3 regions of the Bradyrhizobium sp. CCBAU 45384 genome follow, and region 2 is predicted to be linked to each of the others. Evidence: predicted binding sites of a transcription regulator. Region 2 holds the regulator's gene; each other region holds the start of a gene.
The links. The regulator PhoB, encoded in region 2, activates phosphate uptake and scavenging genes when phosphate is short. The targets are predictions, from matches to a motif close to TGTCATNNANCTGTCAT.

Region 1 (5,068 bases), on a different contig from region 2:
GATTGGGAATGCCGACGACGTCGCCGGCAAAGGCCTCGTCCGCCACCGAACGGTCCTGGGCAAAGAAGAATTGCGGGCTCGACAGCGGCATGCTCTTGCCGGTGCGTACCAGCTTTGCCTTCATACCGCGACTGAGCTTGCCGGAGCAGAGGCGCGCGAACGCGATGCGGTCGCGGTGGTTCGGATCCATGTTCGCCTGGATCTTGAACACGAAGGCGCTCATGCGCGGATCGGTCGCCTCGACCTTGCGCTGGTCGCTGTCCTGCGCGCGTGGCTCGGGAGCGAACTTGCCAAGACCTTCGAGCAGGTCGCCGACGCCGAAATTGCGCAGCGCGCTGCCGAAATAGACCGGCGTCAGATGGCCCTCGCGGAATGCCTCGAGCTCGAACGGCTTCGAGGCCTCGGTGACGAGCTCAAGCTCCTCCTTCACCGCAGACGCATCGAGATTGGCGTTGAGCTTGGCGAGCTCGGCAATCTCGATCTGCTGCGCAGCGCCAGTCTTGGCGCCCCCGCCTTCGAGCAGACGCACACCGCCGTTGATGACGTCATAGGTACCGAGGAAGTCGCGTCCCCGGCCGACCGGCCAGGTCATCGGCGTGGTGTCGAGCGCCAGCGTCTTCTCGATCTCGTCGAGCAGCTCGAACACGTCGCGGCTCTCGCGATCCATCTTGTTGATGAAGGTGATGATCGGGATATCGCGAAGGCGACAGACCTCGAACAGTTTTCGCGTCCGCGCCTCGATGCCTTTGGCGGCGTCGATCACCATGACCGCGGAATCCACCGCGGTGAGCGTACGGTAGGTGTCTTCCGAAAAGTCTTCGTGGCCTGGCGTGTCCAGCAGGTTGAACACGAGGCCCTCGAACTCGAAGGTCATGACCGAGGTCACGACCGAGATGCCGCGCTCGCGCTCAATCTTCATCCAGTCCGAGCGGGTGTTGCGGCGCTCACCCTTGGCCTTGACCTGGCCGGCGAGATTAATGGCGCCGCCAAACAGCAGCAGCTTTTCGGTCAGCGTGGTCTTACCGGCGTCCGGATGCGAGATGATCGCAAAGGTGCGCCGCCGCGATACTTCAGCGGCAAGCGGGGAACGGGCCGGCGATTCGGCTGCGGTGGCGGCAATGTCGGACATGGCGGGAGCGTTTGGCAGGGAAAATGGCCCGGATCAAGCCTGATGTGGTGATTGCGCAGCCCTTCGGCCAGCCCCATATCGGCCCTGGCCAAATTGGTTTGGGGGAGGACGGCCTTCCTGCTCATCAGCCTAGCGGGGACGGCCCTGCCGTGAATGGAGGGTCGTCATGGCCTGGAGCATCCTGTTCGTCGCCGGTCTTCTCGAGATCACCTGGGCGATCGGCCTCAAATACACCGAGGGTTTTACCAGACTGGTTCCCTCCGTCATCACGCTCGCGGCCATGGCCGGCAGCGTGATCCTGCTCGGCATCGCCCTGAAGTCGCTGCCCGTTGGAACTGCCTATGCGGTCTGGACCGGCATCGGCGCGGTCGGCACGGCAACGCTTGGCATCTTCCTGTTCGGCGAGCCGGCCACGGCGCTTCGCCTCGGCAGCATCGGGCTGATCGTGGCGGGCATCGCCGGGCTGAAGCTCGTTACTTGAAGAGCTGGACCGCCCACCAGCTCAGTGCCGCGACGACGGCTGAGGCCGGGATCGTGATGACCCAGGCATAGACGATCGAGCTCGCCACGTTCCAGCGCACCGCCGAGACGCGGCGCGCTGCACCGACGCCGACGATAGCGCCGGTGATGGTGTGGGTGGTCGAGACCGGCACGCCGAGGAACGTCGCCATGAACAGCGTCGCCGCGCCGCCAGTCTCGGCGCAAAAGCCCTGCATCGGCGTCAGCTTGGTGATGCGCAAGCCCATGGTGCGGACGATACGCCAGCCGCCCATCAGCGTGCCGAGAGCCATCGCGGCCTGGCAGGACAGCACCACCCAGAATGGCACCGAGAATTCGCTGCCGAGTTGACCCTGCGAATACAGCAGCACGGCGATGATGCCCATCGTCTTCTGCGCGTCATTGCCGCCGTGGCCGAGCGAATAGAGCGAGGCCGAGGCGAATTGCAGAATGCGGAAGGCGCGGTCGACCGCGAACGGCGTCGAGCGTACCGAGAGCCATGACACGACCGCGACCAACATCATTGCGAGCAGAAAGCCCACCAGCGGCGATAGCACGATCGCAAGCACGGCCTTGGACAGACCGCTCCACACCGCCGCCGAGATTCCCGCCTTGGCCATGCCGCCGCCGACAAGGCCGCCGATCAGCGCATGCGAGGACGAGGAGGGAATGCCGAGCCCCCAGGTCACGAGATTCCAGACAATGGCGCCGACCAGCGCCGCAAAGATCACCTGGGCGTCGACGATGGCGGGATCGATGATGCCGGTACCGATGGTTTGGGCGACGTGCAGGCCGAACACCATGAAGGCGACGAAATTGAAAAACGCGGCCCAAAACACCGCGAATTGCGGCCGCAGCACCCGGGTCGAGACGATGGTCGCGATCGAATTGGCGGCGTCGTGCAGGCCGTTCAGGAAGTCGAACAGCAGCGCGACGGCGATCAGTCCGACCAGGACGGGAAGACCCAGAGGGCCCAAGACGGCAGCATCCACGGCGCGGCCCCTGCTCTAAGCTTTGCACATGATCTCCGCGCAAACGCATTCCGCGTTTGTCGCGAAGGAAAACCGCTGCACACTTTTCCGGATCATGCGCTACACTTGCTCAATGACGATGCTGTTGATCTCGTTCGCGACATCGTCGAAGCGATCGGCCACTTTTTCAAGGTGATCATAAATCTCCACGCCGACGATGAAATCCATCGCGTTACCGGTGCGATGCTTGAGGAACAGCTCCTTCAGGCCGATGTCGTGGAGATCGTCGACGCGGCCCTCGAGCTTGGTCAGCTCCTCCGTGATCGCGGTCAGCATTGCCACGTTCTTGCCGATCTGCTGCATCAGCGGCAGCGCGCGGCCGACCAGATTGGCGCATTCGATCAGCAGCGCGCCGATCTCGCGCATCGGCGGCTCGAAGGTGCGGACCTCGAACAGCATCACGGCCTTGGCCGTTTGCTGCATCTGGTCGATGGCATCGTCCAGCGAGGTAATGAGGTTCTTGATGTCGCCCCGGTCGAACGGCGTAATGAAGGTGCGGCGCACCGCCGTCAGCACCTCGCGGGTGATGTTGTCGGCATCGTTCTCGAACTGGCTGACGCGCTGGCAATAGACCGGCGTCTCCTCGCCGCCGTTCAGCACGCCCTGGAGCGCGATGGCGCCCTGGATAACGGTCTGGGCATGGCGGTCGAACAGGTCGAAGAACCGTTCTTCCTTGGGCAGGAAAGCGCGAAACCAACGCATCATGGGGATAGTCTACCTGGTGCAAATGACCCGGTCCGGGCGGACCGTCACGCAACCGTCATAGACCATTTTCGCCTCGTGCGCGTGTCATCTCACGCCCGCCAGGCGGGATCATCCACCGGATTTACTTCCACATGAAAACTTATGTTATATCAGTATCTTAGAGAGATCTCCGAAAGTAATGCGCGATTTCGCCGATGACGCCACGGCGGAAGGTGAGCACGCAGATCACGAAGATCGAGCCTTGGATCACCGTCACCCACTGGCCGAAGCCGGCCAGATATTGCTGCATGGCGATGATGACGAAGGCGCCGACCACGGGACCGAAAATGGTCCCGAGACCGCCGACAAGCGTCATCAGCACGACCTCGCCGGACATCGACCAGTGCACGTCGGTGAGCGAGGCGTTCTGCGCCACGAACACTTTCAGTGCACCAGCGAAACCCGCCAGCGTCCCCGACAGGACGAACGCCAGGAACTTGTACTGGTCGGTCCGATAGCCCAGTGAGATCGCACGCGGCTCGTTCTCGCGGATCGACTTCAGGACCTCGCCGAAGGGCGAGTTGATGATGCGGTAGATCAGCAGGAAGCCGGCGAGGAAGCCGACCAGCACGACATAGTAGAGCACGGTCGGCTTGGACAAATCGAGCACGCCGAACATGTGCCCCTGCGGGATGCCCTGGATGCCGTCCTCGCCATGGGTGAACGGCGCCTGGAGGTAGATGAAATACAGCAGTTGCGACAGCGCCAGCGTGATCATCGAGAAGTAGATGCCCTGGCGGCGGATCGAGATATAGCCCGTGACGAGCGAGAGCGCGAAGGCCGCGACAATGCCGACGAGGATGCCGAGTTCCGGCGGCAGTGCCCACACCTTCAGGGCGTGCGCGCTGCAATATCCGGCGGTGCCGAGGAACATCGCGTGTCCGAAGGACAGCAAGCCGCCGTAGCCGATCAACAGGTTGAAAGCGCAGGCGAGCAGCGCAAAGCACAGCGCCTGCATCACGAAGAACGGATACACGCCCGTAAACGGCACCGCAGCCAGCAGCAGCGCCATCACCGCGAACAAGACCATCTCGTCATGCATGGCGCGCGGCGTGACCCGCAGCGTATCGTCCGTCAAGGCTGTCATGTCAGGCTGCCCTTCCCGTCAATCCCGTTGGCTTCACCAGGAGCACAAGCACCATCAGCACGAACACGACGGTGTTGGAGGCCTCGGGGTAAAAATACTTGGTCAGGCCCTCGATCACACCGAGCGCAAAACCGGTGATGATGGAGCCCATGATCGATCCCATGCCGCCGATCACCACCACCGCAAACACAACGATGATGAGGTCGGCGCCCATCAGCGGCCGCACCTGGTTGATCGGCGCCGAGAGCACGCCGGCGAGCGCGGCAAGGCCGACGCCGAGGCCGTAGGTGAGCGTGATCATGCGCGGCACGTTGATGCCGAAGGCGCGGACCAGCGTCGGATTTTCGGTTGCGGCGCGCAGGTAAGCGCCAAGCCGCGTCTTCTCGATCAGGAACCAGGTGGCCAGACACACCACCAGCGAGAAGATGACGACCCAGCCGCGATAAACGGGTAGGAACATGAAGCCGAGATTCATGCCGCCCTTGAGCTGGTCCGGAATGGCGTAAGGCAGGCCGGAGGAGCCGAAATAGTTCTGGAACACGCCCTGCACGATCAGCGCGATGCCGAAGGTCAGCAGCA
Region 2 (5,068 bases):
GATCATCGCCAGCGTCTTGCCTTCGAGCGGCCGCACCGGCTGATGCGCCTTCTGCTTCGCCTTCATGGCGGAGGAGGCCGCGAGCATGCTCTTGAGCTCCGACAGCGGCAGCTCGTTGATATCGAGGAAGTGCTTGGGTGCCTTGCTCATCAGCTTGCCGCCCGCTTGTTGCCTGACAGCGCCGTGCAGGCGCGCTCGAGCCTGACGATGCTGTCCTCGATTTCCGCCTCGGTGACGATCAAGGGCGGCAGGAAGCGCACGACATTGTCGCCGGCGCCGACGGTAAGCAGCTTCTCGTTGCGCAAGGCTGCGACCAGATCGCCTGATGGCACCACGGCCTTGATGCCGATCAAAAGCCCCTCACCGCGGATTTCGCTGACGATATCGGGATGACGGTCGATCACGGAGGCGAGCTTCTGCTTGAGCAGCAGCGACATCTTCTGCACGTGGTCGAAGAAGCCGGGCTTGAGCATGACATCGAGCACGGCGTTCGCGGCCGCGATCGCCAGCGGATTGCCGCCGAAGGTCGAGCCGTGCGAGCCGGGGCCCATGCCGGCGGCCGCATCTGCAGTCGCCAGGATCGCACCGATCGGAAAACCGCCGCCGAGCGCTTTCGCCAGCGACATCACGTCGGGTGTGACGCCGGTGCGGCGATGGGCAAAGAGATCGCCGGTGCGGCCCATGCCGGTCTGCACCTCGTCGAAGGCCAGCAGCAAGCCTTTCTCGTCGCAGAGCTGGCGGAGCGCCTTGAGGAAGGCTGATGTCGCCGGACGCACACCGCCCTCGCCCTGGATCGGCTCGATCAGGATGCCGGCGGTATGCGGGCCGATCGCCTTCTTCACGGCCTCGATGTCGCCATGCGGGATCTGGTCGAAGCCGTCCATCGGCGGACCGAAGCCTTCGAGATATTTTGCCGATCCCGTCGCGGCCAGCGTCGCGAGCGTGCGGCCGTGGAAGGCGCCCTCGAAGGTGATGATGCGATAGCGCTCCGGATGGCCCTTGGAGAAGTGATGATGGCGGACCAGCTTGATCACGCCCTCCAGCGCCTCGGCGCCGGAATTACAGAAGAACACGAAGTCGGCAAAGCTCTCATTGCAAAGACGCGCAGCGAGCTTCTCGCCGTCAGGGCTCTGGAACAGGTTCGACATGTGCCAGAGTTTCGTGGCCTGCTCCTGCAGCGCCTTGACCAGCGCCGGATGGGCATGGCCGAGTGCGTTGACCGCGACGCCCGAGGTGAAATCGAGATAGCGATCGCCATTGGTTGCGATCAACCAGACGCCTTCACCGCGCTCAAAACCGATATCGGCCCTGGCGAATACGGGGAGCAAATGCGGCGCTGCGCTGTTGGTCATGACGATCTCTTTGGTGGTCACTTCGGATGTTTCGGACGGCCTGAACACGCATGGCGCAGCGCGTCATTTGGCCCGGAAAACGAAACGTGCCGCCTTTTAAGGGCGGCACGTGCGACTATCTTATGCTTGGCAATACGGGTGTCAATGCCGCCCGGAAAGCCTCGCGAAACGCTGAATCCGTAGTCTTGCGGTGGCGATTTTGCGGGATTTTCGCCACGGAACATGTGGAAGCGAGTCGGCGGACTCTTGCGCGTGAGTCACGGCATATTGTAGCGTTTGGCTTGTCAGATACGACATCTCGTGCAGCGGTTCTGATCCCAAAAGTCCTCATGTACCGGCGTAAACGTTCGGGCGCATCTGGCGCGCCCGGCGAGCCTTAAGGGATTCTGGCGGCACGGGTTTTTCGAAGCTTAGGCATTCGTCGTGAGGCCCCACAGATGGCTGGCGCCGGCGAAGGAAAGGATGCAATGACGGTTTTGACCTGGTCAGATGATCGCGTCGAGCAGCTGAAAAAGCTCTGGGAGGCCGGACTTTCGGCCAGCCAGATCGCCGCTGAGCTTGGAAACGTGACCCGCAACGCCGTAATCGGCAAGGTGCACAGGCTCGGCCTGTCCGGCCGCGCCAAGAGCCCCTCATCAGCAGCTCCGCGGCCGCGCAAGGCGCGTCCCGCACAGCACATGATGCGGGTAAGCCGCCCCATCGCGCGCGGCAACACCGCGCTGGCGCAGGCTTTCGAGGTCGAGGTCGAGGCTGAACCTGTTACCTACGACAACGTTGTGCCGATGAGCCAGCGGCTCTCGTTGCTCGAATTGAACGAGGCCACCTGCCACTGGCCGGTCGGCGATCCCTCAAGCCCGGATTTCTTCTTCTGCGGCGGCAAGGCGCTCTCCGGCCTGCCCTACTGCGCCCAGCACTCGCGCGTGGCGTATCAGCCGGCGGCGGATCGCCGGCGGGCGCCGGCGAAGCCGGGCACGCGCTGAGTACTTGGTTCAGACGACATCGTCGCGGTACAGGCCGGGACGAAAAAAGCGCGCCACCTGGCGCGCTTTTTTGTTTGCTGGCGGGCAGCTTAGCTTGAGGTCTGCTCAGCCTTCGCGAAGCGATCGTCGAGCGCGTAGCCTGCGCCGCGGACGGTGCGGATCGGGTCCTGCTCGCGGCCGAGATTGAGCAGCTTGCGCAGGCGGCCGATATGCACATCGACGGTGCGTTCGTCGATATAGATGTCGCGGCCCCAGACGCTGTCGAGTAGCTGCTCGCGCGAGAACACCCGGCCGGGATGCTCCAGGAAGAACTCCAGCAGGCGATATTCGGTCGGTCCGAGATCGATCGGCCGGCCCGAGCGCGCCACGCGGCGCTTCTCGCGATCGAGCTCGATGTCGCCGAAGGCGAGCACGGTCGCGAGCCGCTCGGGGCTGGCGCGCCGCAGCAGGCCCTTCACCCGCGCGAGCAGCTCGGGCACCGAGAACGGCTTGACGATGTAATCGTCGGCGCCTGTGGCAAGGCCCCTGACACGCTCGCTCTCCTCGCCGCGCGCGGTGAGCATGATGATCGGCAGCTGCTTGGTGTCGGATCGCGTCCGCAACCGGCGGCACAGCTCGATCCCGGACAGGCCCGGCAACATCCAGTCGAGCACGATCAGATCGGGGATGTGCTCCTTGAGGCGGGTGTCGGCGTCGTCGCCGCGCATCACCGTCTCCACGTCATAGCCGTCGCCTTCGAGGTTGTAGCGGAGAAGCTCGGTCAGAGCTTCCTCGTCCTCAACCACCATAATGCGTGCGCCCATGGGCTCGTCGCTCCTTGCGTAATCAGGTGTTCGGGACCGTCGTGGCGAACGTCGTCATGTCGCCCTTCGGCCGCTTGTCGGTGATGGCCTGGCCTTCGATCATGTAGAACACGGTCTCGGCGATGTTGGTGGCGTGGTCGCCGATCCGCTCGATGTTCTTGGCGCAGAACATCAGATGGATGCAGAACGAGATGTTGCGCGGATCCTCCATCATGTAGGTGAGGAGCTCGCGGAACAGCGAGGTGCAGATGGCATCGACTTCCTCGTCGCCCTTCCACACCGCCATCGCTGCCGGCAGATCGTGCGCGGCATAGGCGTCCAGCACCGACTTGACCTGCTGCTGCACGAGGTCGGTCATGTGCTCGAGGCCGCGGAACAGTTTGAGCGGATGGAAATCCGTCTCCAGCGCCGCGACGCGCTTGCCCATGTTCTTGGCGAGGTCGCCGATGCGCTCGAGGTCGGTCGCAACCCGCATGGCGCCGACGATTTCGCGCAAGTCCACCGCCATCGGCTGGCGGCGCGCGATGGTCAGCACGGCGCGCTCCTCGATCTTCTTCTGCAGCGCGTCGAGCTCGGCATCGATGGTGACGACGCGCTGGCCCAGCTCGACGTCGCGGCGGATCAGCGCATCGACGGAATCGACGATCATGCGCTCGGCGATGCCGCCCATCTCGGCGACCAGGCGGGTGAGCTCCTGAAGGTCGGTGTCGAAGGCTTTTGCGGTATGTTCGGAAGCCATGTCCTGTCTCCTCAGCCGAACCGGCCGGTGATGTAATCCTGCGTGCGCCGGTCCGACGGCGACGTGAAGATCTTGCTGGTGTCGTCGAACTCGATCAGCTCGCCGAGATACATGAAGGCGGTCTTGTCGGAGACGCGGGCCGCCTGCTGCATGTTGTGGGTGACGATCGCGATGGTGTAGTTCTCGGACAGTTCCTGGATCAGCTCCTCGACCTTGGCGGTCGAGATCGGATCGAGCGCCGAGCAGGGTTCGTCGAACAGGATCACTTCAGGCCGCACCGCGACGGTGCGGGCGATGCAGAGGCGCTGCTGCTGGCCGCCCGAGAGCGACAGGCCGGAGGCGTTGAGCTTGTCCTTGACCTCGTTCCACAGCGCGCCGCCGCGCAGCGCCTTCTCGACGCGGTCGTCCATCTCGGACTTCGAGATCTTCTCATAGAGGCGGATGCCGAAGGCGATGTTCTCGTAGATCGTCATCGGGAACGGCGTCGGCTTCTGGAACACCATGCCGACGCGGGCGCGCAGCAGGTTGAGATCCAGCTTGGGGTCGAGGATGTTGGTCTGGTCCAGCATCAGCTGACCGGTGACGCGTTGGCCCGGATAGAGGTCATACATCCGATTGAAGATGCGCAACAGGGTCGACTTGCCGCAACCGGACGGGCCGATGAAGGCGGTGACGCGGTTGGTGCCGAGCGTCAGATTGATGTTCTTCAGCGCCTGGTGCTCGCCGTAATAGAAGTTGAGGTTGCGCACCGTCACCTTGGCCGGAGCTTCCGGCAGCGGCTGCTGCGAGGCGAGGTGCGCGTTGGAGCTCACGGATACGGACAAGTCGGTCATTTTGCGGTCCTCTCGGCACCGAGGATGCGGGCGCCAATGTTCAGGGCAAGCACGGTGAGCGTGATCAACAGCGCACCGCTCCAGGCGAGCTGCTTCCAATAGGCGTAAGGGCTCTGGACGAAATTGTTGATGGTGACGGGCAGGTTCGCCATGGTCTTGTTCAGGCCGAGGCTGAAGAACTGGTTCGACAGCGCGGTGAAGAGTAGCGGCGCGGTTTCGCCGGCGACGCGGGCGGTGGCGAGCAGCACGCCGGTGATGAGGCCGGAGCGGGCCGCACGATAGGCGATCCGCTTGATCACCAGCGAGCGCGGCAGGCCGAGCGCGGAGGCGGCCTCGCGCAGCGCGTTCGGCACCAGCAGCA
Region 3 (5,068 bases), on a different contig from region 2:
GCCTCCTCGCCCGCGGCCTTGACGGCGCGGACGTCCATGCCGTCGACCTGCTTGCCCGGGATGTTGAAGGACACGCCGCGCTTGGAAAAATCCTGCTGCGCCGAGGCGCGCGAGACCGAAGTGCCCATGGCGTAGCGGTTGTTCTCGATGACGTAGATCACCGGCAATTTCCAGAGCTCCGCCATGTTGAAGCTCTCATAGACCTGGCCCTGGTTGGCCGCACCGTCGCCGAAATAGGTGACGCTGACATTGCCGTTGCTGCGGTAATTGTTGGCGAAGGCAAGACCGGTGCCGAGCGAAACCTGCGCACCGACGATGCCATGGCCGCCGTAGAAGTGCTTCTCCTTGCTGAACATGTGCATGGAGCCGCCCTTGCCCTTGGAATAGCCGCCGCGGCGTCCCGTGAGCTCGGCCATCACGCCGTTGGCATCCATGCCGGTGGCAAGCATATGGCCATGGTCGCGATAGCCGGTGATGACCTGATCGCCCTCCTTCAGGGCCATCTGCATACCAACTACCACGGCCTCCTGGCCGATATAGAGATGGCAGAAGCCGCCAATCGCACCCATGCCGTAGAGCTGGCCGGCCTTTTCCTCGAACCGCCGGATCAGGAGCATGTCGCGGAGCGCCTTCAGCTCCTGCTCCCTGGTGAATTCCGGGGGCGAACCGCCGTTGGTTTTATCGTGCTCAGCGCTTGCGGCGGCTTTCTTGGGTGCGGCCATGGGAATTCCGGGTCAGAGAAATCTAGGTCCTCTCTAACCTAACTCAATCGGGTGTGAAAGCACCGCAGCGGCATAGGACGACTTTCATTATGCCGCACTGCAGCGTGGCCGAAATTTTGCAAAACTTTTGGCGCTGGATCAGGCAACATTAGCTCCGCGCCTGCGAGAGCTCTGCACGCAAGCGCGGCGACGACATCGGACACGCATATCTCGGGTGCCGAGCCCCGCTGCGTGTCCGATTCGAACCGCCGGACCTACCAGCCCAGTTCGCGCAAATACGCAGCGCGGGCGGCAACGCCGGTGTGCGTGAAGTCGGTGAAGACTCCGTCGACGCCAAGCCGGAAAAATTTGAGATATTCCTGGGCTGGATCGGCGTGATAGTCGGCCGCAAGATATTTCTTCTCGTTACGGAACGTGAAGACGTGGACGAACAGGCCGAGCTTGTGCGCATCGGCAATCAGGCTGGTCGCCTTCTGGGTCGAAGCCTCCGGTGTCGATCCCTTGTAGGGCGTGCCGTCGGCATTGGTGTCCTTCCACAAGGCGACCTTCAGCGGAACGATATAGGGCTTCCACGGACCGATGCCGTCGGCATAGGTCTTGATTTCGGCGAGTCCCTCAGGCGTCAGCATCGCATCATACAAGCGTGCATCGCCCGCCACCGTCCAATCGAACGGACGTGAGTTGGTGATGTTGTCGAGCAGCACCTTGCCGGTCTTGAAGTCGATGCCGTTGCCGTCGATGAGCTGCACCTGCCGGGTCTGAAGGCCGTGGCTGCGCATATATTTCAGGCTGCCGGGCTCGAAGCTCTGAACCAGGATGGGCGCGTCCCTGGTGTTGAGGCCGTTGTCGTTGATGATTTTGATCAAGGCGTCTTCCAACGGATGGCTGCCCGGCGCGCCGCAGCCGTTTGCGATCGCCTGGGCATTGTTCCAGGTCGGATTCTTGGTTTCCGGATAGACCAGGATGGGACGCCCCGTCTCCTTGCTCTTGGCCTTGGCGATATCGAGGATGTCCTGGAAGCTGATGACGGGGAATTTGCCGTTGAACATCTTCGGCCGCTCATTCGCCGCATCATAGGTGGTGCCGCCGATCCACTGCTTCAGCTCGGCCATGGTGAAGTCGGTGAGCGACCAATCATTGGTGTGATCCTCACCGTCGACGATCAATGACTTCAGCACCGATTTGGGATCGGAGGGATCGGTGAGATCCGTGAGATAGTCGGCCGGCGTGCCGGCGGCGGCCGGCGCCTTGACGCGCACACCTGATACTGTGCGCTTGCGGGCTGCGACCGCTGCGTTGGTCTTCGCCACGTCGGCCACATTGGTGTTGTCGGCCAGCCAGGGGTTGTGACGCGCGACCAGGACGCAGTCCTTGGTGAGGTGCAGATCCTCTTCGAGCGCGTCGGTTCCGAGCGCGGCCGCGAGCTCGTAGGAGGCCTCGGTCTCTTCGGGCACCAGCCCCGGCACGCCGCGATGTCCGAGGATCAGCGGCGCCTTTCCATCGACGGTCAGAAACGGCTTGGCACCCGATGGCGCAGACTGGGCCACCGCCACCGACGGCACCAGCAACGCCAGGGCCGCGCCGAGCAGCATCGCTCTGACATGCATCTTCCGCCGCACGAGATTGTTCGTCATGGCCGCGCCTCCCTCTGTGCCTCGCATCGCGTCGTCGCGATCGGGCTCGTCTTGTCTCAATAATCTGACAGACGGATGACGGCGGGTCGGGCGGTCACGGATGTGCACAGGCGGCGTCGACATGACGCCGCCTGCGCTGGTTCGATCAGAAGAAGCCGAGCTTCTTCGGGCTGTAGCTGACCAGGAGGTTCTTGGTCTGCTGATAGTGATCGAGCATCATCTTGTGGGTCTCACGGCCGACGCCCGACTGCTTGTAGCCGCCGAAGGCGGCATGGGCGGGATAGGCATGGTAGCAATTGGTCCAGACCCGGCCGGCCTGGATCGCCCGGCCGAAGCGGTAGCAGCGGTTGGCGTCGCGGCTCCAGACGCCGGCCCCGAGGCCATAGAGCGTGTCGTTGGCGATCGCGAGTGCCTCGTCGTCGGTCTTGAAGGTCGTGACCGAGACCACGGGGCCAAAAATCTCTTCCTGGAAGATCCGCATCTTGTTGTGGCCTTCGAACACCGTCGGCTGGACGTAGAAGCCACCCGAGAGGTCGCCGCCGAGATCGGCGCGTCCGCCGCCGGCCAGGACCTTCGCGCCCTCCTGCTTGCCGATGTCGATATAGGACAGGATCTTTGTGAGCTGCTCGCTGGAGGCCTGCGCGCCGATCATGGTGTCGGCCGCACGCGGATCGCCCTGCTTGATGGCGGCGACGCGCTTCAGCGCCCGCTCCATGAAGCGATCGTAGATGTCGGCGTGGACCAGCGCCCGGCTCGGACAGGTGCAGACCTCGCCCTGGTTCAGCGCGAACATGACAAAGCCTTCGATCGCCTTGTCGAAGAAATCGTCGTCTTCAGCGGTGACGTCCTTGAAGAAGATGTTCGGCGATTTGCCGCCGAGCTCCAGCGTCACGGGGATCAGGTTCTGGCTGGCATATTGCATGATCAGCCGGCCGGTCGTGGTCTCGCCGGTGAAGGCGATTTTTGCGATCCGCGGGCTGGAGGCGAGCGGCTTGCCGGCCTCCAGGCCAAAGCCGTTGACGATGTTGAGGACACCCGGCGGCAGGAGGTCGCCGATGATCTCGGCCCACACCATGATCGAGGCCGGCGTCTGCTCGGCGGGCTTGAGCACCACGCAATTGCCCGCGGCAAGCGCCGGCGCGAGCTTCCAGCACGCCATCAGGAGGGGGAAGTTCCAGGGGATGATCTGGCCGACGACCCCGAGCGGCTCGTGGAAATGATAGGCGATCGTGTCGTGGTCGATCTCGCCGATCGAGCCTTCCTGGGCGCGGACGACGCCGGCGAAATAGCGGAAATGATCGATGGCGAGCGGCAGGTCGGCGGCCCGGGTCTCGCGGATCGGCTTGCCGTTGTCCCAGGTCTCGGCCACCGCGAGGCGCTCGAGATTCTCCTCCATGCGGTCGGCAATCTTGTTGAGGATCGCAGCGCGCTCGGCGACGCTGGTGCGTCCCCAGGCAGCCTTGGCGGCATGGGCCGCATCGAGGGCCGCTTCGACGTCCTGCGCGTCGGAGCGCGCGATCTTGCAGACGACCTTGCCGGTCACCGGCGAGGCGTTGTCGAAATATTTGTCCGAGATCGGCGCCACGAACTTGCCGCCGATGAAATTGTCGTAGCGTTCGGCGAACGGATTTTGGGTGACGCCGAGGAATTCAACCTTGTTCATTGATCACTCCCGATGTTGATGTTTGCGCTCATCGTCGTGTGTTCACGACTTGCGCCAACGATCTCGCGGGAGGTGCTTTCTGTCAGCCCGGGTGGATGCGAAGGTGGAGCGGACCTGTCGCAGAACTGCGACAGTCAGTGCTTCAGCTCGAACCGCTTCAGCTTCCGGTGCAGCGTGGCGCGGCTGACGCCGAGGGCCTTGGCGGCGGCCGACACGTTGCCGCCGGCGCGGAGCAGCGCCCGCTGCAGCACCGCGCGCTGGCCGCCGGCGAGATGGTCCTGTGCGGGCTCGCCGCCGAGCAGGTCTGCCGCGGGAACCGGCCGCAGCGCCCTGCCCGGCGCGATCCCGAGTCCGGCCCGGGCGGTGCGGGTCGCGCCGATCACGAGATCGTCCGCGTCAACCGCGACGAGTCCGATCGACTGGCCGTCCGGTCCTTGTGTCAGCACGATGCGGGCATGGGCGAAGGCGCGGCGAAACAAATCAGCCTCGATGCGCCTCGCCGCCTCGGCCGCAGCCAGCGCGATCAGGCTGGAGAACGCGTCGGTGCGGTCGGCACGGCAGGAGGAGACGTCGAGCACGCCGGCAAAGGCCGCCTCGTGATCGTAGATCGGAACGGCGGTGCAACTGAGCAGCGTGTTGCGGGTGAAGAAGTGTTGGTCGCGATCGATCGTCAGAGGCCGCTGCTCGACGACACAGGTGCCGATACCATTGGTGCCCTCGTGCTCCTCGCTCCAGAGCGCGCCGGTCCACAGGCCCCAGGATTGGAATGTTGCATCATCCGCCGGCGTGCCACGGCGGTCGACCGGCACACCGTCGCCATCGGCGAGCAGCACGCAACAGCCGGCCGCACCAACTGCCTGATAGAGCCGGTCCATGGCGCCTTGCGCCGCGGCGAGCAGCGGCGCGATGCGCTCGCGGGCCTGTCGCAGCTCGACATCGCTCAGCCGCAGTGGCGCGCTGCGGCCGGAAGGGTCGAGATGATGCAGACGGGACGAGCGGCGCCACGAGGCCACGAGCGCGGACCGAGCCGCCTGGCCTGATGCAATGGC

Region 1: XH80_RS38115 (DUF47 domain-containing protein) is a predicted target of PhoB. The motif match lies at 3,406-3,422, and genes of this name have one in related genera.
Region 3: XH80_RS26680 (glycerophosphodiester phosphodiesterase family protein) is a predicted target of PhoB. The motif match lies at 2,421-2,437, and genes of this name have one in related genera.

Annotation. Positions count from the first base shown of each region.
Region 1 covers NZ_LBIZ01000119.1:326,436-331,503, forward strand. Annotated here, with positions in the region: gene XH80_RS38100 (peptide chain release factor 3) at 1-1,129, opposite strand, end outside; gene sugE (quaternary ammonium compound efflux SMR transporter SugE) at 1,296-1,610, shown strand; gene XH80_RS38110 (inorganic phosphate transporter) at 1,603-2,619, opposite strand; gene XH80_RS38115 (DUF47 domain-containing protein) at 2,719-3,363, opposite strand; gene XH80_RS38120 (branched-chain amino acid ABC transporter permease) at 3,521-4,489, opposite strand; gene XH80_RS38125 (branched-chain amino acid ABC transporter permease) at 4,491-5,068, opposite strand, start outside.
Region 2 covers NZ_LBIZ01000099.1:74,189-79,256, reverse strand. Annotated here, with positions in the region: gene argF (ornithine carbamoyltransferase) at 1-150, opposite strand, end outside; gene XH80_RS11390 (aspartate aminotransferase family protein) at 150-1,352, opposite strand; gene XH80_RS11385 (GcrA family cell cycle regulator) at 1,820-2,332, shown strand; gene phoB (phosphate regulon transcriptional regulator PhoB) at 2,422-3,135, opposite strand; gene phoU (phosphate signaling complex protein PhoU) at 3,158-3,874, opposite strand; gene pstB (phosphate ABC transporter ATP-binding protein PstB) at 3,886-4,707, opposite strand; gene pstA (phosphate ABC transporter permease PstA) at 4,704-5,068, opposite strand, start outside.
Region 3 covers NZ_LBIZ01000114.1:92,498-97,565, reverse strand. Annotated here, with positions in the region: gene pdhA (pyruvate dehydrogenase (acetyl-transferring) E1 component subunit alpha) at 1-722, opposite strand, end outside; gene XH80_RS26680 (glycerophosphodiester phosphodiesterase family protein) at 977-2,356, opposite strand; gene adh (aldehyde dehydrogenase) at 2,502-4,019, opposite strand; gene XH80_RS26670 (helix-turn-helix domain-containing protein) at 4,154-5,068, opposite strand, start outside.